DNA from 4 places in the Arthrobacter sp. PAMC25284 genome. Region 4 is predicted to be linked to each of the others. Evidence: riboswitches for the same ligand, from Rfam matches in the RefSeq annotation. Region 4 holds a riboswitch; each other region holds the start of a gene.
The links. Region 4 has a riboswitch for cyclic di-AMP ahead of KY499_RS07520 (NlpC/P60 family protein). Riboswitches for the same ligand answer to the same signal wherever they lie in the genome.

Region 1 (5,279 bases), 460 kb from region 4:
GATTCTTTCCTGACCCGCCAGCTGGATGAACGCCTCGCCCAGGCGTCCCGGATATCCAGTGCCGCCGGCCGCCCCCAAAGCGGCAACCCGGCGGGCCGGCCTGATCCGCTGGAAGGCCGCGGCCAGGGCATCGGCACACTCATCGCACGGGTCAGCGACGGAGCCGTCAGCAGCGCAGGATTCCTCGACGACGACGCCTCGCGGGGGTCGCTGTCGTCCGCGGACGATCAGATCCTGCTGGATCTCGTGCCCAACTCAGCCCCGGTTGACCGCACCTTGTCCACAGGTACCTACCGGCTCATCGCGGTCACGGCACCCTACGGGGACACCATTGTCACCGGCCTCCCGCTGGCCGCCAAGCAGAACACACTCGCCTCGCTGGTCTGGACCATGGTGGTGGTGTCCACCGGCGGGCTGGTCGTCATCGGCCTCGCCGGGACAGCAATGATCCGCCGGACTATGAAGCCGCTGGAGCAACTCTCTGAGGTCGCCACGAAGGTTTCGCGGCTCCCGCTCGACGCCGGCGAAGTGGCCCTGGCGGTGCGCGTTCCGCCGTCGGCAGCCCACCCCGGCACCGAAGTCGGCAGCGTGGGCTACGCCCTGAATAAGATGCTGGACAACGTCTCCAATGCGCTCGAGGCCAGGCAGGAGAGCGAGATGAAGGTACGCCAGTTTGTGGCCGACGCTTCGCACGAACTGCGGACGCCCCTCACCGCGATCCGCGGCTACACGGAGCTGATGCGGATGACTGAGCATTTCACGCCGGACGGCGCGAAATCGCTGGCCCGCGTCCAAAGCCAGTCCGAACGCATGACCACACTCGTGGAGGACCTCCTGATGCTGGCCCGATTGGACGAGGGCCAGCCCGTCAAAGTCAGCGACGTCGACCTCACCCAACTCATCATCGAAACGGTCAGCGATGCCAAAGTGATGGCCCCCGACCATATCTGGCAGCTTGAGTTACCGAAGGAACCGGTGGTGGTCCGGGGCGATGCCACGCAACTTCACCAGGTGCTGGCCAATCTGTTGTCAAACGCCCGGAAACATACGCCGCCGGGGACAACGGTGGCCACCGGAATGATGAGATCAGCCGACGGCAGCGCCGTGTTGACCGTTACGGACGACGGCGGCGGCATCGCACCCGACTTCATTGACCGGGTTTTTGCCCGCTTCGCGCGTGCGGATGCCTCCCGAAAGAACCCCGTGACCATTCCCGCCGCTGCCCCGACAGCGCCGACCGCCGAAGGGACCAGCGGGCTGGGATTGTCTATTGTGCAGTCGATCGTGGCGGCCCACGGCGGGTCCGTCAGCGTGACGTCCCGGCCGGGCCGGACGGAATTCGCCGTTCGCCTGCCTGCGGCGCCCTAAGCCTGGCCGTAGCACGGGCTGTAGCAATGGCTCCCGGGCGCCGTTTCGATGGTTCCCTGCCCACACGACGAATCGCCCCTGTGTGTCAGGCTGTTGTGTGACAGGTTCTCTGTCGGCTCGGCCTGATCACGGGGGCGGGGAAAGGTCCGTCATGGATTTTGTTGTCCCTGTCCGTCGCTCCGGGAGGAGCCACTTCACTCTCGAGCAAAAGCACGCGATTCTGGATGAGTACGAGAAGTGCCTGGAGCGTGGGTCCCGGATCGCGTTCTGCCGGGCTGTGGGTATCGGCGATAACACCGTCCGGCTCTGGGTCCAGCAACGCGAGGCCGGGGAGCTGAGGTCCAGCATCAAGCAAGGGAACGAGGACCAGCGGTTGAACGCAGGCGACAAACAGCAGCTTAAGCGGGTGTTGAAGGAGAACGAGATCCTCAAGGCCAAGCTGGCCCGGGCCGAGGCGGCGGTGGACATTCTGGGAAAAGCTTCCGCGCTCTTGGACGCCATGGCCAAGAGCGCGGCGGCGACCGATCCGGTGCTGGAAGAACCGGAGCCGGGCCGGCCGGAGTGGTTGGTGCCAAAGTCTGGAAAGACATCGCCCTGACCTTCGCCGGCAATCTGATCACGGCGGGCTGGTCAGCGGTGAAGACCTGCGCCCTGCTGGGCCTCCACCGCACCACCTGGTACCGGCATCTGAGTCCTCCTGTCCCGGCAGGGGTCACCGTGCCGCGCCGTGACCGGGCTTACCCGAACCGGATCACCACGGCCGAGGCTGAGGAGTTCATGGAGCTGCTCAACTCCGAGGACTACGGGAATCTCTCGGTCACCCAGGCCTATTATCGGATGCTCGACGCCGGGTACTGCTCCTTCTCGATTGCGGCAGCCCACCGGATCGTCGCCGCGCACGGGCAGAACGGGGACCGCCGCGCACTACGCGGCGGCACGGGCCCGGGACGGGTCAAGCCGGTCCTGGTCGCGACGGCCCCGAACCAGCTCTGGAGCTGGGACATCACCATGCTCCACGGCTCCGGCAAACACACGTACAAGCTCTACACAATCATCGACGTCTACTCCCGCAAGGTCGTTGGGCACCGGGTCGAACACGGAGAAACAGCGGCCCTGGCGGCCGCTCTCATCAGGGACGCGGTCGCGGGAAACCGGCAGCGCCCCGCGGTGCTGCATGCCGATAACGGGGGCCCGATGCGCGCCGGCACGACCTTGGACCTCGCCCGGTCTCTGGGCATCGAACTCTCCTACTCCCGCCCGCGGGTTTCCAACGACAACCCCTACTCGGAATCCCTGTTCAAGACGGTCAAATATGACCTCGACTTCCCCCCACGGTTCCAGGATCTCCAGCACGCCCGGGCCCACATGGCCGCGTTCCTGGCGGACTACAACGCCAACCACCGCCACAGCGGCCTGAACTACTACACGCCGGACACCGTCCACCACGGGCTCGTCGAACAGGCCCGCAGGCAACGGCAGGCAACACTGGACGCCTGCCACGCACGCAACCCCCACAGGTACCGCCGCAAACCGACAGCGCCCGGCGCCCCCGGCCACGCCGGCATCAACTACAAAGAAACCAACCAGCTGTCACAAACAGCTTGATAGATACCGTCGCGACGTCGAGCGTGAACTGAACCGTCGAAGTGGACGCCGACGGACCAGCCGGCGGGCAAGGCGACGCACCGCCGTCGTGCGCTTCGTTATCAAAATGTGACTTAATCCCGAGTGTGCTGTACCGTTTTTAGGGTGCGGCCGCCCCCCTGGAGCCGCATATCCGGATGGACGCCAAGCTCTGCCGCTTCCCGGATTCCGCTGGACCAGGCAGAGGCGGGGAACCCAAAGTTCCCGGGCACAGCGCACCCACGCCCTGGGGTGAAGCCGACACGTGAGTTTCCGTGCGGCCGGATGACCTCATCCGAACCCGACAGCTAACTCCGCCGGTGTTGAGAGGCCAAAATGACGAGATCCACGGCAAAACCGCGCCCCGAAAGCGACCCGACAGAAACCCTTTCCGAGGCCCCGCGGCACCGTACCGACCAGGCCACTCCGGCTTCGGCGCGGTCGCGGTTGGCAGCTGGACTAGGAACGGCCGGCCGACGCGCGGCCGTCGCCGCAGCAGCCTGCGCAGTACTGGTTGGTGTCGGCGCTGCAGGACAGGCAACCGGCACAGGCGGCATGCCAACCGTCAGCGACACGAGCCTGCAGGCATCCGCCCTGAGCGCCAATCCGCTGCCGAAGCTGGACTTCGAGACAGTGCAGGACACTGAGCCCGTCGACGCCGGCCCGGAAGAAATTCCGGCAACGGACACCCCCGGCGGCGCAGACGCCAGCCCGGCCGCGACTGAGGAGTCCGAGACGCCGCCGACGGAGGCAGATGAGGTGGCAGCCGCTCCAGCCCCAGCACCAGCACCCGCTTCAGCACCGGCACCCGCCCCCGCCCCGGCACCCATGGCCGTGGCCGTCGATGACCCTGCCGGGGCACAGGCCTACGCCGCCGCCAATCTGGGCGGCTACGGCTGGGACGCCGGCCAAATGCCCTGCCTGCAGAAGCTTTGGACCAAGGAATCCGACTGGAGGACAACGGCCAAGAACCCGAGCAGCGGCGCCTACGGCATAGTCCAGTCCCTGCCCGCCGAGAAGATGGCGAGCGCAGGCACGGACTACCTGACCAATTACCGGACCCAAATCAACTGGGGCCTGAACTACATCAAGCAGCGCTACGGTTCCCCGTGCGGTGCGTTGAACTTCCACTACGCCAACAACTGGTACTGAGCCGGCACCACGAAGCCCGCCCGGAAGGCCCCGAACCGTCCGGTTCGGGGTCTTCCCTTCTTGCACAGCGGGCACACAGGTTGGCCCTAAGACGGTTATAGGTCCCGGCAGCACTGTTGGGGTATGACATTCACGGACCAGGCCACAGGAACACTGCCCCAGCCCGCAGCGACGCCCGCCGGGCCGGCTTCGGAATTCGCCGCAACAGCTACCGCTTTTGATACGGTCCCCGGCAACCGCCGCTCCCCCATTGACACCCGCACGACGGTGCCGGTCCTCGACGTGACAATTCCTGTCTACAACGAAGAGCGGGACCTGGAGGCCTGCCTGCGCCGGCTGCACGCTTACCTGCGGAGCACCTTCCCCCACTCTTTCCGGATTACGGTGGCCGATAACGCCAGCACGGACGGCACCCTCGAGGCCGCTGAACGCGTGGCCCGGGAACTTCGGGAGGTCGCCGTAGTCCATCTGGCCGAAAAAGGCCGCGGAAACGCGTTGCGCAAGGTATGGCTCGTCTCACCCTCTCCCGTCCTGGCCTACATGGACGTGGATCTCTCCACCGATCTTGCAGCCTTGTGCCCCTTGCTGGCCCCCCTCATTTCCGGACACTCGGACCTCGCCATTGGAACCCGCCTCACCCGCAACTCCCGGGTAGTCCGGGGCCCCAAGCGGGAGTTCATTTCCCGCAGCTACAATTTCCTGCTCCAGTCCCTCATGGGGGCGCACTTCAGCGACGCCCAGTGCGGCTTCAAAGCCATCCGGGCAGACGTCGCCCGCCAACTGCTCCCGCACACGCTGGACAACGCCTGGTTCTTCGATACCGAACTGCTGGTCCTGGCCGAAAAATGCGGGCTGCGCGTCCACGAGGTTCCGGTGGACTGGACCGATGATCCCGATTCCAGCGTCGACATCGTCCAGACGGCCGTGGCCGACCTGCGCGGTATGGCCAGGCTGAGCCGGGACCTTGTCTCCGGACGTATCCCTGTCGACGAACTCCGTGCCGCCCTCGCCCGAGGTCCGCTCCCGGCGGCCTCCCGACCACAGGAACAAAGCCCCGGCGGCAGCCTGTTCGGGCAATTGATCCGCTTTGGCAGCATCGGAATCGCCTCCACGGTGGCGTACCTCGGAATTTTTCT
Region 2 (5,279 bases), 1.3 Mb from region 4:
GCGCTGCCGGCCTGACCAGGCACCCGGAGAACACTGAGGTCCGGCCCTTGGAACTCCTCTTCGATCTGGTCTATGTCTTCGCGCTGAACCAGCTCTCGCATCATTTGCTTGAGCACCGGGACTGGGTGGGAGCGGCGCAGACGGCCATCCTGTTCCTTGCGGTCTTCAGTGTCTGGTCCTTCACGACCTGGATCGCCTCCCTGACGGACACCGAGAGGAACCCGGTTCGCTGGCTCCTGCTGGCCGTGATGACCCTCGCGCTGTTTATGAACGGGGCGCTGGGGGATGCCTTCGGCGAAGGCGGCTGGCTCTTCGTTGGCGTGTATCTCACCATTCAGGTCGGGAGGAACCTCTGGGCGCTCCGGCTCGGGCTGGAGCGGATCATGCACGATCACCACGGGCGGACGCTGATCTGGACGCTTGGCACGGCCGTGCTGTGGATCGGCGGCGCTATCGCGGAGGGCGAACTCAGGCTCGCGCTGTGGGGTGTTGCGACCTTGATCGACCTGCTCGGATTCGTCGCCGCGCATCCGCTTCCGGGGCGGAAGACGGACACCCGGGACTTTCCCTTTGTCGGGGAGCATCTCATCGAGCGATGCAGGCTCTTCCTCCTCATCGCGCTGGGCGACACGATCCTCGTTTCCGGCTCCAGCCTGGTCGGGGCCAAGCTGGACGTGCCCGCAGTCGTCGCCACCGGCGTGGCGATCATCGGCACCATTGCGCTGTGGTGGAGCTACTTCCGCCGCTCCGAGGGGGTCACGATGGAGACGCTGAAGAAGAGCTCAGACCCGGCCCGGCTTAGCCGTATGGCCATCTACGCGCTGATGGGCATGGTGGCGGGCCTGATCCTGGCGGCCGTTGGCGACGAGATCGCGATTGCCCACCCGCTGGAGCAGACCGATGTATTTACCAACCTGATGATCTTCGGCGGCCCCGCCACATTTGTCCTCGCCCAGGGCTGGTACCTGTGGCGGGTTGACGGGGATCTGCCGGCGTCCCGGCCCGTGGCGTTCCTCACGCTGGCCATCCTCACCGTGGCGACCCTGCCGCTGCCGAAACTCGGCGCGGCGGCCCTCAGCGTGCTGGTACTCGTCGCCATGGCGATCGCCGACAGCATCAAGGCCCACCGCGAAGGCGACCGGGACGAAGTTGCCAACCACTAAGGTTCAACAAGAAATCTGACAGCGACGATACCTTCACACTGTCCGTCCCATCATCAAGCGACAATCGTGAATTCGAGCCCGGCGCTGGCCTGCAGGCGCCGCAGCAGCGCCGTCCCCATCGCTGCTCCCGGGGTCCAGACCCCGCCCGCAGTTTCCTTGCGGTCCACGTCCTGCAGCAGGCACAGTGCGCTCTCGCTGATCATCTTCGACGTTGATCCGTAGCCGGGGTCTGCATCACCCCTGACCCGGGCCCGCAGCTCGGTGCCGTCGGTCGTCTCGCCAATGAACAGCAGTTCGTAGCTCCCGCTTTCGCGCTCCCGCGCATCCGGCCCCATGCCCGGCCTGGGCAGCACGAAGCGCTGCAGCAGTTTGCGTGACGGGGCAAAGCCGAGCAGCCGCTCCTGCAGCCGGTTCGTCAGCGCCATCCGGCGGGCGCGTGCCTTGCCGCTTTCGCCGCCGCCGGTCAGCATGCGTTCGTCGTAGACGAAGTCCCGGCCCCAGGGGTGGCCGCGAAGCGCATTGGTGCGGTGCACGTTTTTGGTGTTAATCGGCGCCATCAGAAAGGGCGCCGTCCAGCCGCCGGCCGCGTCGTCATACTCGGCCCCAGCGCTGTCAGGCTGCGCCGGGCCGCGAAAACCCGGCGTCAGCGCGAACGGGTCTGCCATGGTGCGCGCCGCGGCGGGATCGCGCCGCAGCTGCTCGACAGTGGCCAGCGCGCTGGCGATCGTGCCGCCTGAGAGCCCACCCTGAATCGCGCACACGCGGCCACGCACGCGCACCAGCGGCTCGCCGAAACGGTGCATCGCCTGGTTTTGCAGAAACATAACGCCGAGGTCAAAGGGAATCGAATCGAAGCCGCAGGAGAATACGATCCGCGCGCCGCTCGCCGACGCCGGAGCCTGCAATCGCGGGATCATGGCCGCCATCCACACCGGCTCGCCGCAGAGATCGACGTAGTCGGTGCCGGCAGCAGCGCAGGCGGCCACCAGTGCCTCGCCGTGGCGCTGATAGGGGCCGACAGTGCTGAGCACGGCGCGCGTGCGTGCCGCCAGCCCGGTCATGGTGTCCGGGTCCGCCGCATTGGCGCTCAGCAGCGGCAGCCCCGGATCTGCGCCGATCGCGTCACGTACCGCCGCCAACCGCACCGGATCGCGGCCGGCCAGGGCCCAACGAAGCGTGTTGCCGGTGCCATAGGTGCGCTGAAGGTATTCGGCCACGAGACGGCCGGTAAAGCCCGTGGCACCGAAAACGATGAGGTCGAGGGGCTGGTTCATAGGCCGGGGCTCTGTTCCGGTGGGAGTCGTGGGAGTCGTGGGAGTCGTGCCGTTGGGCCGGGACTAACCAGGCCCGTCCGATGCTCCTGTGGGCACCTTGCCCCGGCGTCGTTCCACCACCGCGTAGGCCCTGCCGTCCAGATACTCCCAGTCGGTGACCACCATAAATCCCATCGCGTCCGCCCGGTCGTTGAGGACATGGGCATCAAAGCCGCCGTCGCGGGGCTCGGCATCCCAGGTTCCCACATGAACTTCCCGGTCCTCCAGGATCAGCATCTCGGTATTGACGTTGAAGTCCTCCCGAGGCTGGGCACTCAACTGGCAGATGGCGACGCAGGGACTGGGCATTTGGGGCCTCCGGTACCGGGACGGGCTGATGGCACCATCCTATGCCAGGGACCCGGCAGTCCCAGGGCGTTTGCCTACGATACAAATCGAGTTGATAACGACCGCCACGCCGTTCGTTACCCTAATGTGACAATAGGCCTCCGGGTCGGTATTGTAGTTATCAGCCCGTTATCTTCTTTTCGGGCGCTCCCCAGCCGATTGCCTAACTCTGCCGCGGCCGCGGGGACATCCAGAACCAACGTCCGGCAGAGACGGGGAAACCACTTCCGACCCGCCACCTGGCCGGTCTTGGGGTGAAGCCGCACAGTGCCCGCATGACGGGCCCAGACGCGGCCGGGTGCCTCCCATCCGAATCCGACAGCTCACCTCGCAGGCATTGGGAGAGGTTACAGCTATGTCTTCAATCAATACTTTCGCGCGCCAAGCCGCCGTTCTCGCCGCTGCATCGGGCATGATCCTGGCCAGCGGAATTGCAGCCAACGCCGCCGGCGCCCCCGCCGAGCAGGCCGCCGCCCCGGCCTCGACCCTTAATCTTGCGACCCAGGTCGCAGCACCCGTTAGTGCTGATTCAACGGTCCAGATCAGCTTCGAACGCCCCGCCGTCGCCTCCACGGCGGCACCCGTCGTTGAACAGCCCAAGCCTGTGGCAGCAGCTCCGGCCGCCCCCGTTCGGGCGGCCGCTCCGAAGGCGGCAGTAGCAATTCAGGCAGCCCCGGCCGCTGCTCCGGCTGCAGCCCCGGCAGGCGGCCGCAACGCGACGATGCTCGCCGCTGCTTATGGCCAGCTGGGAATGACCCAGGACTGCACTGTCCTGGTGGAAAGGGCTCTTGGTGCAGCCGGAAAGCCGGTCGGCGATCTCGGTCCCCGCCAGTTCCTGAACCACGGCACCGTCGTCGGCGATCCCCAGCCCGGTGACATGGTCGTCCAGTCCGGCCACGTGGGGATTTACGCCGGGAACGGCCAGGTCATCAGCAGTGGCATGAACGGTGCCAACCAGACTGTTGTGCACCCGCTGTCCTGGCTCACCGCCACCGGCGGCGTGACGTTCGTCCGCGCCTAAGCAGCGCAGCAGCACGGAGCCGTTGCCAAAAGTCCGGACCTCGAGTGGCCGGAGGCTGGTCCGGACCGACGCGTCCCTGAGCAGGGGACTTCCCGCTCCCGGCAGCACCGGATGGATGTAAAGCCAGCACTCACCGATCAGGCCCATCCGCCGGAACGCGCCCCAAGATGCCCCTCCAGAACACGGCGCCGGGGGAAATTCTGCCCGAGAATCCTTGGGCCCGGGCCAATAGGCGGGGCGGACTACAGGATTTCCAAGGGTTGGGCTCTTGCAGGCGTTTCTCTTCGGATGCAGAATGCAGGGACCCTAGTGGCCCCCCGCGGCCAGATACTTGGGGGGAGAGATCATGCCTGCAAAGCACTCCATCCGGCAACCTGCGGTTCAGCCCAACGATCTGCCCGGGCGCCATGCCCGCGGCAGTCACATGGAGGGCGCCCGGCACCTGTCCGCCGGCGTTCAACCCGCTGCCCAGCGCACATCAATTCGTCCGGCCGCACTGCGGCCGCGGATGCTGCTCGCCGTCCTCACCGCGCTGACCCTGCTCACCGCCAGCACCGTGTACGCAACGGTCCAGGCCGGACCGGCGCCGGCGGGCAGGTCCAGTGCGGCGCCAGAGTCCGGCTCCGGCGCAATGTCCGCCGCCGGCACCGACGCGCGCCCGCCAGCCTTCGTTCTGCCGCGCACGGCAACTGCCCCCGCCCCGGCCGTTTTTCCGCAGGTCACACCCGGCGTGGTGGTCCCTTCCGGTCCTGCGGGTCCGGGACCTATGAACACGGCCACGACGGCGCCCGCTGAGGATCCCAGCCCCCGGGACGGCGACGTTATACCCGCACGCGCGGTGACGCCGATAGGCCCCCAGCTGGAGGAACGGATCAATGCCATCATCGCGGCCAACACTTCCTATGACCTGGGAATTGCCCTGATCGATGTCTCGGACGACGCCATCGACGATGCTGTTCATGAGTACGGGGTTCCGTCCGGGTTCGTGGCTGCCAGCACGGGCAAGATCCTCGCCGCGGCCGCCTTGTACCACCGGGTTGAATCCGGTCAGGGGGCGCTGACGGACCGGCTGGGTTCTTCCACCGCAGGCGTACAGATCCGCCAAATGGTCCAGCAGAGCAACAACGACTCGTGGGCCTTGATCCTCGGCGTCCTCGGAAAGCAGGGCCTGCGTGACTACGCCGCCGGCCTCGGCATCGACTATGACCGCAGCGTGAACGCCCTGACGCCGGCGGACATGGCCCGGATCCTCGCCCTGCTGCATCGGGGGGATCTCCTGAACCCGCAGAACACCGCGCAACTGCTGTCCTACATGCAGAACACCAACTACGAAACGTTGATCCCCGCCGCGGTCCCGCCCGGCGTCGCGGTCTTCCACAAATACGGTCTGCTCTCCGCGAACCTGCATGACGCGGCCATCCTGGCCCAGGAGGG
Region 3 (5,279 bases), 240 kb from region 4:
ACGACGCCGTCGAACAGTGACGCTTCAGCGTCCGGCGGATGCTACTTCCTGAGCTCACCCACGACGAAGTCGATGCAGTCCAGCAGCGCCGACACATCGTTGGGGTCGATCGCCACGAAGGTGGCGATACGGAGCTGGTTGCGTCCCAGTTTGCGGTAGGGCTCGGTGTCCACGATGCCATTGGCGCGGAGCACCTTGGCGATGGCCGAGGCATCCACCGATTCATCGAAGTCGATGGTCGCAATGACGTTGGAGCGCTCTTCGGCAGCAGCCACGAACGGCGTCGCGTAGCCGGATGCTTCGGCCCAGCGGTAGATCCGCCCGGCGGAGTCGGCCGTCCGGGCCGCGGCGAAGTCCAGACCGCCGTTGGCGTTGAGCCACTGCACCTGGGCATCCAGGGTGACCAGGGTGGCCAGCGACGGCGTGTTGTAGGTCTGGTTCAGCCGCGAGTTGTCAATGGCCGTCTGGAGGTCCAGGAAGTCGGGAATCCAGCGGTCGCTCGCCTTGATCCGGGCGGCCCGCTCCAGAGCGGCGGGGGAGAACAGGCCGAGCCACAAGCCGCCGTCGGACGCGAAGTTCTTTTGCGGAGCGAAGTAGTACACATCGGTTTCGGCGACATCAACGGCGAGGCCACCGGCCGCCGACGTCGCATCGACCAGCATGAGCGATCCTGCGTCAGCACCGGAAACGCGCTGGACCGGGGCCGCAACGCCGGTGGACGTCTCGTTCTGCGGCCATGCATAGACGTCCACGCCGGCCTCGGCCTGCGCAGACGGACGGGTGCCGGGCTCGGACGTGATGATCGACGAAGCCGCCAGGAACGGAGCCTTGTCGGTGGCTGCGGCGAACTTCGAACCGAATTCGCCGAAGGACAGGTGCTGTGCCTTGTTCTCCACCAGACCGAAGCTGGCAATATCCCAGAACGCCGTGGAACCGCCGACGCCGAGGACGACTTCGTAACCGTCCGGGGCGCGGAAGAACTCGCTGAGACCTGTCCGGACAGAACCAACCAAGTTCTTGACGGGGGCCTGGCGGTGCGAAGTGCCCAAGAGCGTCGAGGATGCCGCGGCCAGGGCATCCATCTGTTCCGGACGGACCTTGGACGGTCCGGCGCCGAACCGTCCATCCTTCGGCAGGAGGTTCGCGGGAATCGTGATGCTGGTATCGCTCACAGTGGCTCCAATTTTCGGCTGATGCATAGCGTGGCTTGGGACGTGGCTCGGCAGGCGTAGCTGCAACGAAGGCTCCCTATATTCTGCCTGACCGCCGCAGCCAGCACGGAAAGGGTTCGTCACAGTCCGGTCATTGAGGCCAACAGGTGCCAGGAGTGCGGCGGACGGGGCAACCACGGGAACATGATTATCCGGACTAATTCAAAATAGACTAGGATGTGCTGCGGATGTACGGCGGATTCCGCCGGGAGCGGCCTGCCCGCGATACGGTGGGTAGGATGCAAAGACGGCGCTCGAGGAGCTGAGCAGGATGACGGATCTGATCGATACGACGGAGATGTATCTTCGGACCATTTTGGAACTCGAAGAAGAAAACATCGTGGCTCTCCGCGCCCGCATCGCCGAGCGGCTGCGTCATTCGGGCCCGACTGTATCCCAGACCATCGGCCGGATGGAGCGGGACGGGTTGGTTGTTGTTTCACGCGACCGTCACCTTGAACTGACCGAAACCGGCCGCAAACGCGCCATCAGCGTTATGCGCAAGCACCGCCTCGCCGAACGGCTGCTCGCGGATGTGATCGGACTCGACTGGGCCCTATGTCCATGAGGAAGCCTGCCGCTGGGAGCACGTGATGAGCGAGCGCGTTGAGCGCCGGATCTTCGAGATGCTCAGCCACCCGACCGTTTCGCCTTACGGAAATCCGATCCCTGGGCTGGTAGAGCTCGGCGGGCTGCCGCAGCAGGACGGCGCCGACGGCGTCGTGAACCTGCTGGACGCCATGGCCGGTTACCAGTCGGACTCCCGGGTGACCATCAGCCGCCTTGCCGAACCGATTCAAGTGGAACCCGAGCTGCTGCTCCAGCTTGATGAGGGGGGGATTCGTCCCGGCGCCCTTGTTTCGCTGGAACGCGTCGGGGAGTACATTTCCGTCCGGGTTCCCGGCATCACCGGAGCGTTGGAGCTTCCGCCCGAGGTGGCTGCCCATGTCTTCGTGGCCATCGGCTAATCCTGTCCGCTTGCCGAACCTTCCGGCCCCGCTACTGAGTTTGTGGCCGATATCACGGATTTATTACCAAACCGCTTAATCGCCTATAGTTGGTGGCTACTACCGATACCAAAGCGTTACCTGATCCGAAGCCGAACCCTGCCAGCGGATCAGTCGCAGAATCTCCCTCTGGCAGGGGCGGGGGACCCACTTATTGGCTGCTTTTTGCGGCCTTGGGGTGAAGTCCGCCAGCAGCAAGCTCCCCGAACCGCGGAATCCACGGATTCCCGGTCGCCGGAAGCGTGCCACGGCGGACCGGGTCTTTGATCTCTGACCCGAATCCGACAGCTAACTCCGCAGGCCATCCAGAGAGGAACCCTTCTTGACCATCCAGACCGCCAGGGGCCGCCGCCGTGCGACTGGCCCCGCCCCGGCTCCGCGTCAGGCTGTCGCCGTTTCGGACATCCGCCCGCGTGATGCCCATCGTGATGAGCGCCGGGGCCGGCGCAGTCCGTTCCGGCAGGTAACAGAGTTTGCCGCCGCCAGTGGGGTTGGGCAGAAGGCCGGCATCGCCCTGGCCGCTACCGGCCTGATTCTTACGGTGACCGTGCCGGTGACCAGTCCCGTGGTGGCCAGCCCCGGGGCCGCCGTTACCGCTTCGGAATCCCAGGCCGTTACGGCTGAGGCCGCCGCAAAGATCGATTTCAGCCGCACCGCCGTCACCACTAAGGGCGACCCGGACTCGAAGCTGAAGCAGCTGTTGAGTGCCCAGTCTGTCGGCAGCATCACGGCCGCGGCATCGGCCGGTAGCCTTGGCGCGCCCCTGGATCTCCTGACGGCCACGTCCCCGTTTGGCTTCCGCGTCAGCCCGATCACGGGCGGCCCGGGGGAATTCCATCGCGGGCAGGACTACACGATCCAGTGCGGAGCAGCCGTTCGCGCTGCGGCCAGCGGCACGGTAACCTTCGCGGCCTGGCACCCCTTCGGGGGCGGGAACCGGGTTGTGGTAGATCACGGCAACGGCCTCGAGACGACGTACAACCACCTGTCGTCCTCCTCGGTCCAGGTCGGCCAGAAAGTTTCCCGAGGCGAGCTGATCGCCTTGACCGGGACCACCGGCGCCTCCACCGGGTGCCACCTCCACTTTGAGGTCATGGTCAACGGCGATGTTGTGGATCCGCTCGGCTGGCTCTAGGCCAAGCTGATCGGTCGCTCTCGCATTCATCTGACACGCCGTGATCTGAATGTGACATTGAATCCGCACTCCTGTAAAGTCGGGCATGCGCCAAGTTCTCCGAAGTTGGCGCTCTTGAGTGGATTGCCTAGCTCTGCCACCGCTCAAGGTCCGTTCGCATGACATCGTCTGGCAGGGGCGGGGGAACCAATTTTGGCTTTCGAAAGAAGGCCTTGGGGTTAAGTCGCAAAAGCTTCCCAGGAAGCTGCGCGGCCGGGTGACTCCCATCCGAATCCGACAGCTCACCTCGCAGGCATTGGGAGAGGCTACTTTCGTGTCTACACGCCACAAAACTGCGCGCTATCGCGCTGGCGCGGCTCTTCGGAGCCCGCTGAAACCAAGTTCCGCTGTTGCCCTTACCGGCGCCCGGAACAGTTTCCTCAATGCAGTTTCCGCTTTTGGCGCGTCTTCGCAGTACACCCTTCGCTAACTAACCCATTCGGGGCGATCCGGCGTACCCCCAAGATGCCGGAGCGTCCTCAGCCTGCGCCCAAATGCGCGCGGCCCAAGGATCACGAAAGAGAGAACTGAATGACTACTCGTGCAACCGCACGTCACCGCGCCGAGGTCACCAAGACCAACTCGCTCGCCGTCATTGCCAAAGCTGTCGGCGACAACGCCGGCGGCATGGGCCGCCAGGCCGCAGTCATCGCTGCAGCATCCGGCATGGTCCTGACCAGCGGTATCGCAGCCAACGCTGCTGAGACCAACGTTCAGCGTGAATCCACGTCTGCTTCGACACTCGAAGTCCAGTCCTCTGTTGCCCCGGCAACGATCTCGGCTGCTTCAACCATTGCGATTTCCTATGAAAAGCCGGCCGTGTCCACGACGGCGGCCCCCGTTGTGGCCAAGCCTGTTGTCAAGGTGCAGAACTCCAACACCGGCGGCGCGCAGACTGCCACCGCAGGATCTGCCACTGCAGGATCCGCCTCCGCCAGCGTGCCTGCAGGTATCGGCAGCGGCAACGGCGCAAGCATTGCCGCTGCTGCCTACGCACAGATTGGCGTGTCGCAGGACTGCACGGCCCTCGCGTCCAACGCACTTGCGGCAGCCGGCATCAACTACCGCGGCTGGCCGGCAGGCTACCTGTCCCTGGGCCGCACCGTCAGCGCTGCTGAGGCCAAGCCGGGCGACCTCGCCTACTACGCCAATGGCGGTATGGGCCTCGCTCACATCGCTGTCTACGTCGGCAACGGCATGGCTGTCCACGGCGGCTGGAACGGCGGAACCACCGCGCTGTTCAGCGTCAACGTCGGCTCCGGCCCGGTCTTCATCCGCGTCGGCGGCTAGGCTGCAAGTACCGGTTTCTCAAAGAACCCCTGCCCTTCCCGGGCAGGGGTTCTTTGGTTTTCCCGCGCGGCAGCCACGCCGGATATGGATTGAACGTCCGCAGAAGAATTCGGTGATCGGGCACTTGAGTGTTTACTCTTATGGTGTCGATCCATAGCCCGACCATGCAGAGGGCAGCCGGCCCTCGTGCCGCTGGCGGGTGCGGCCGTGAAGAGGTATGCGGATGCGCACTCTCGTTCTGAATGCAGGATATGAACCGCTCGCGGTAGTGACCTTCCGCCGGGCTCTTGTCCTCGTGCTCACCGGAAAAGCCAGCGTCGTGGCCGAAGGTGAGGATCCCGTCGTCGGGCCCCAGGATGTCCTCGGGCGCCCGACTGTTATCCTCCTGCACCGCTACATCAGGCCCCGATACAACACCATCACGGCCGTCAGCCGGCGTGGCGTCCTCCGCCGGGACGGCCACCACTGCGCCTACTGCGGCAAGGCGGCGCACACCATCGACCACGTCCAGCCCAAGTCCCGCGGCGGAGCCTCATCCTGGGAAAATCTGGTGGCCGCGTGCCTGCGCTGCAACAACGTCAAGGGTGACCACACGCC
Region 4 (5,279 bases):
TGCCGCCGTCGGTGGTCTTGATCAGCCCCAACGGGTTGGGCAGGTCCGACCCCGCGCCTGGGTGACCCGAGGCATAGAAGACGTCCGGGTCCATGGTCGCGGTGAACCCCATGTAGTCGTTGGTCGGTCCGATTTTGACCGCAGGGCTGCCAGAGACGTCGAATAACCCTTCGTGGGTGGCCAGGAGTACCTGGCCGGTTTCGCCGTTGACGCTCAGCCCATGGACATGAGCGCTCGGCAACCCGGACACGGCTGCTGCTGCAGAGGTGTCTGATCCGGTGCCGGGACGCGAATCAGTGGCTGCCGGAGTGCAGGCGGAGAGAACAAGAATCGAGGCGGCTGCCGCGACAGTGAGGGCCGCAGCATGGGGTCGCCGGCGGAGGAAGAAAGGCATGGAGGGCTCCAAACAGGGGATAAGGAAAGTGGGATGCCGCGCCGGTCACGCTTGGTGCCGGCGCGGCTGCGGCGCCGGCTAGAGGGAACCGAGCAGTGTCTGCATTTCCTGGATTTCAGCTTCCTGGGACGTGATGATCTCCTTGCTCAAGGCGAGCGCGTCGGCGTTTTGGCCGTCGGATTCCTCCGTCTTTGCCATCATCACGGCCCCCTGGTGGTGCGCGATCATCTGCGTCAGGAACAGCCTGGACGCGTCAGTTCCCTGTGCGGCCTTGAGCTTGTCCAGGTCGCTCTGGCTCATCATGCCGGTCATACCGTGCCCGGCGTCCATCTGTTCGGGTTCGTTCCACGTCTTCAGCCACCCGGTCATGGTGCCGATTTCCGGGGGCCTGGGCGGCTTTGATCTTGTTGGCGAGCTCCGTGACCTGCGGATCGATGTCCTGTTTCTGGAGGATGATGTCGCTCATCTCCACGGCCTGGCTGTGGTGCGGGATCATGCCCTGAACGAACATCGTGTCGGCCGCGTTGTTAGTCACGGTATCCAGCGGGGCTGCGGTGGCCGGCATGTCGGAGCTGCCGTGGTTCATGCCCGGCATGCTGCTGTCGGCAGCACCGGTCCCGGCCGAGCAACCGGTCAGGGCCAGGGCGGCCGCGAACAGGGTGGCGGAAATAGTCATAGATTTCTTCATGGGAATGCGGGTCCTTCAGGATCGTTGCGGGGACAAGCCGGGCGGGTATGGTCACCGGCCAGCGAATCACGCCCGGGCAAGGGGCGTGTAAACGGCGCGTGCGCGCCGGGGATAGCGAAGCATGTTCGCGCCGGAGCAAGGCGGCGCGGCGCAGCCCGTTTACGTCCGGCTGATGCAAAGGTCCCCGGGGGACGGAGTCCTGGTCGGATGCACGTAGGCGGTAAAGTCCGGTTGACGGCTACCGCGGGCTACGTCACCGAAGGGGGTGCTGCCGGGCACCGGGGCCGACATTGCGGCGGTTCCGGGCAGCGGCATGCAGGCCGCCTCCATCGCCGCCATCTCGGCGCACCCTCCCTGTCCAACGCATGAAAGTCCAGACCCGGATGGTGCCGGGAGCGACGTCGATTCGGCTGGGGCAGGGCCGGCAACTAGGCCGGCGCCGGTTCCGATGGCGTGGCCGCTGTGGCCAGCTGCCGGCGCGTGGGCCGCGGGAAGTGCTTGCGCGGTGTGGGCAGCCCCGGATGCCGCCATAGGGTGGGCACCGGCAATAATGTGCATCCCGAATATTCCGGCGACTAGGGCAAGCAGGGAGGCCAGCAAGCCGACTCGGCGAAGGAACGCCGAAGTACGGCTGATCAGGGCAACGGACATCAGGTTTCCTCCTTCCAGCCGAAATTGACTCACTCAAGCGTACCCGCGGGACGGTCCGGTTGCCCCACGAGATCTAACGCGGGCCGCGCCCATTCAGTTCCAACCGTACCTTCCGGCGCTGGGCGTTACCTTTCCCGCAGGGTGATCGGACGACGTGATGATTATACCCCCATGGGGTATACGTGCACAACGGCTTGCGTGGCCTCTGTCCAGGGGGTCGGCGTCGTTATCCGAATGTGACATCCGCGGAAAATCCGACTACGGTCGAATACGTGCCGGTGTTCATCGAGGCTGGCACCTCCGAGCAAATTGCCTAACTCTGCCGCTGCCCGGGGTCCGATTGCTACATCGTCTGGCAGAGACGGGGAAACCACGTTTGGCTGGCCTTAGCGCCGGCCTTGGGGTGAAGCCGTGCCCTTGCAGTAGGAGCAGCATTGCGCTCCTGCAGGTCACGGCCGGGTGTCTCCCATCCGAATCCGACAGCTAACCCCGCAGGCACAGGGAGAGGTTCCTTCATGTCCGCACGAAAAATTTCCGGGCGCCGTCGCGCCGTCACCGTCCACACCAACCCCCTCGCTGTATTCTCCAAAGCTCTCGCCGACAACGCCGGGGGAGCAGGGCGGCAGGCCGCCGTCGTTGTGGCCGCCTCTGGCCTCGTGCTGAGCGGCGGCATGGCGGCCCAAGCCGCAGAAACGCCCGTCAAGCGGAACTCGGCCTCCGTTTCGAGCCTCGAAGTGACCGGCCAGGTGCAGGCGCCGCTCAACGCCGACTCGTCCGTCGCGATTTCGTTTGACCGCACCGCGGTCAGCACCACGCCGGCACCTGTTGTTGAAGCGCCAAAGCCGGCAGCCGCAGCGCCCGCTCCGCAGGCCACGGCGGCCGCTGCAGTTCAGGCGGCCCCGCGGGTAACCGTCCAGTCGAAGGGCCAGGTCGCGGCTGCCGCGGCCGCTCCGGCCGCAGCCCCGGCCGCAGCAAGCGGAGTCGGCGCTGCGATGGTCTCCGCCGCGTACGCCCAGTTGGGCATGATCCAGGACTGCACCGCCCTGGTTGAAAAGGCCCTTGGCGCTGCCGGCATTCCAGTGGGGGACCTGGCGCCGATGCAGTTCATGGGCTATGGCAAAGTCGTCGGCAACGCGCAGCCCGGCGACATGGTAATCCAACCCGGCCACATCGGCATCTACGTCGGCAACGGCCAGGTGCTGAGCTCCGGCATGAACGGCAAGAACCAGACTGTTGTGCACCCGCTGTCCTGGCTGACCGCCACCGGGCCTGTCACGTTTGTCCGCGCGGGCGCCTGAGTACGCACCCGCCTCAGCACCCAGCCACATGAGGGCCGGTAAACCGCTGCCTTGGGGGTGGCGGCTCACCGGCCCTTGGTGTGTCACTGGCACCGGGATGCCCGCAGCCCACGCCGGACGCGGCGATAGCCAGCCAGTACTGCAGGGAAGTACGGGCAGTCCGACATCGTCAGCCGTCAGGTCATCGGCGAGAACGGGTCTTCGATTTCGCAGGTCCGGTTCGTCATTCCGGGGTGGTCCGGATGGTCGTCCGGTGCACGAGCCGATTGAAGCCTGGGCGGAGCGCCTGCGATGATGGGCCGCGGCGTCGCAAAGCGGCACCTTCGGCCCCCGAATCAGATATATGCCACGACGGGCAAAATCAGCTACGACCGCGCTAACCGCTCCTGTTCGACGGTTGACAGGGGTCTCCGCCCGGATCGCACTGCGGGCTATGCGTGACCCAACCCTATATGTTTTAGGGCCCCGTGGCGGTTTTATTTGAACGCTCGGTGTCGCATTCCCAAGCCTTGCATTCCCAGGCTTTGCATTGTCTGGCGTGGCATATTCTTCGAGGCACCTGGGTTTCGAGACACTGTGTCAACAAAAACCGGGGCAGTCCCATCTCACTATTGGGCACAGCCCATTCGTATTTCGTTCGCGGGGCCGTCGTCGCTTCCTGCCCAGACGACACCGCCTCCTCCAGAGCAGGGCATCACTTCGAACGCCAGGCCATTACGCTGGGCCCGCAGGTGGCGCCCGTCGTCCTCGACCACTTCCCAGCCCGCCGCTGGCAACGCTGCACGATAGTGCTGCAACACGTCGATGTCTTCTGAGAGCACTAGCCGGCGTTCACAGCCGCCGACACCATTTACGCCGCCACCGTTGAACAGCCCGATGTGACTGATGGAGTCGAACGCCCGCTGGGCCTCACGATCTGCAGTGGCCATGGGCTCTGCCGAGCCCTCGCTCACGCATTGCGGAGTGGAGCCGAACTGCGCCTCAGTCTTCCGCTGCAGTGCCGCGGGGGTGACGGCGAGCATGCCGAGCAGCATGAGAACCAGAATGGCCATGGCCGTCAGCCGCATCCACAGTCGCGGCGCGAGCACCAAGCCGACAATGGCAACCACCGCGACCAGACCGAGTGCGAGTCCGGAGGGGCCGGCCGTCAACCCCCAAGTGAGTCCCTCGAGCGCGGTGTCGGTGACAATGCCGTAAATCCTCATAAATTCGAAGTGGACCAGCACCGCCAGCAGCGCCAGTCCTGCCTCGACGGCCAGCAGCACCGCAACGGAGACAACTCGGCCGGTCGTGGGCATGGCTCATTCTAGTCCTGCCTGACCAAACGTCCACAGGTGTCGAACGCATACGCCCTCACCCCCGAGACCGCCGACGCAGCCCGCGGTCTCGCCGAGCCTTGAAAGCAGATCATTCACCGCGGCAACACTGCGACGGGTCACGCCTTTCGGGGCTACCTCCAGACTCACAGTTTTTCCGTTGCTGCCGCGCTGCCAGCGCGAGCGTCACGTCCCGAGCCACGTTCGCCAGACGATCACGAGCACTCGCCGACTGACCGCTCGGTGCGTCATCCCGGAACAGGGCGCCGGCCCTACCGGGCCACGACGACGACCGACCCCACGTTGCGTACATCCGCCCGCACGGCCTGTTCGACCGAGCGGCTGAGTCCGGAGAGCTCTGCCATGGTCCATTCCGGGTCCACCGGTGCGGTGACTTCCACGTGCAGCCGGTGGCCGCTCCAGCGGAGCCGAACGGTCGACGACGGCGGTGCCACCGGGGCGATGGCCGCTTCCGCGCGGTCCAGCAGGTCCGGGTCGACGCCGTCGAGCAGCCTGCGGCCGATGTCCCGGGCGGTGCCCCAGAGAAGAACGAAAATTGCCACTGAAATAAGGATGCCGATGATCGGATCCGCCAGCGGGAAGCCGAGCCACACACCGATCACTCCCGCAACTACTGCGAGGGACGTGAAGCCGTCGGTCCGGGCGTGGATGCCGTCCGCCACCAAGGCCGCCGACCCGATCTCCCGGCCGACCCGGATCCGGTAGACCGCGACGAGCTCGTTGCCGGCGAAGCCGATCAGCCCCGCCGCGAGGACCCAGCCCAGGTTGCTGACCGGCTGGGGATTGAACAGCCGGGTGACTGATTCGACCGCCGCCACCACGGCCGAAAGCGCAATCATGGCCACGATGAAGAGCCCGGCCAGGTCTTCGGCCCGGCCGAACCCGTAGGTGTAGGTCCGGTTGGCCACCCG

Region 1: linked by a shared signal. The riboswitch ahead of KY499_RS09635 (hypothetical protein) and the one ahead of KY499_RS07520 (NlpC/P60 family protein) in region 4 are both predicted to bind cyclic di-AMP.
Region 2: linked by a shared signal. The riboswitch ahead of KY499_RS01315 (NlpC/P60 family protein) and the one ahead of KY499_RS07520 (NlpC/P60 family protein) in region 4 are both predicted to bind cyclic di-AMP.
Region 3: linked by a shared signal. The riboswitch ahead of KY499_RS08590 (M23 family metallopeptidase) and the one ahead of KY499_RS07520 (NlpC/P60 family protein) in region 4 are both predicted to bind cyclic di-AMP.

What each region holds. Positions count from the first base shown of each region.
Region 1 covers NZ_CP080382.1:2,084,234-2,089,512, forward strand. Annotated here, with positions in the region: gene KY499_RS09620 (HAMP domain-containing sensor histidine kinase) at 1-1,368, shown strand, start outside; gene KY499_RS09625 (transposase) at 1,520-1,966, shown strand; gene KY499_RS09630 (IS3 family transposase) at 1,930-2,973, shown strand; cyclic di-AMP (ydaO/yuaA leader) riboswitch at 3,162-3,326, shown strand; gene KY499_RS09635 (hypothetical protein) at 3,547-4,143, shown strand; gene KY499_RS09640 (bifunctional glycosyltransferase family 2/GtrA family protein) at 4,267-5,279, shown strand, end outside.
Region 2 covers NZ_CP080382.1:273,541-278,819, forward strand. Annotated here, with positions in the region: gene KY499_RS01300 (low temperature requirement protein A) at 1-1,163, shown strand, start outside; gene KY499_RS01305 (trans-acting enoyl reductase family protein) at 1,217-2,437, opposite strand; gene KY499_RS01310 (hypothetical protein) at 2,501-2,785, opposite strand; cyclic di-AMP (ydaO/yuaA leader) riboswitch at 3,009-3,175, shown strand; gene KY499_RS01315 (NlpC/P60 family protein) at 3,180-3,845, shown strand; gene KY499_RS01320 (serine hydrolase) at 4,192-5,279, shown strand, end outside.
Region 3 covers NZ_CP080382.1:1,864,385-1,869,663, reverse strand. Annotated here, with positions in the region: gene KY499_RS08605 (MFS transporter) at 1-20, shown strand, start outside; gene serC (phosphoserine transaminase) at 42-1,172, opposite strand; partial or broken gene KY499_RS08595 (metal-dependent transcriptional regulator) at 1,483-2,179, shown strand; cyclic di-AMP (ydaO/yuaA leader) riboswitch at 2,299-2,536, shown strand; gene KY499_RS08590 (M23 family metallopeptidase) at 2,541-3,353, shown strand; cyclic di-AMP (ydaO/yuaA leader) riboswitch at 3,503-3,662, shown strand; gene KY499_RS08585 (NlpC/P60 family protein) at 3,924-4,682, shown strand; gene KY499_RS08580 (HNH endonuclease) at 4,906-5,279, shown strand, end outside.
Region 4 covers NZ_CP080382.1:1,622,272-1,627,550, reverse strand. Annotated here, with positions in the region: gene KY499_RS07530 (F510_1955 family glycosylhydrolase) at 1-394, opposite strand, end outside; gene KY499_RS18545 (DUF305 domain-containing protein) at 473-724, opposite strand; gene KY499_RS07525 (DUF305 domain-containing protein) at 648-1,082, opposite strand; cyclic di-AMP (ydaO/yuaA leader) riboswitch at 2,034-2,245, shown strand; gene KY499_RS07520 (NlpC/P60 family protein) at 2,249-3,031, shown strand; gene KY499_RS07515 (hypothetical protein) at 3,640-4,329, opposite strand; gene KY499_RS07510 (cation diffusion facilitator family transporter) at 4,620-5,279, opposite strand, start outside.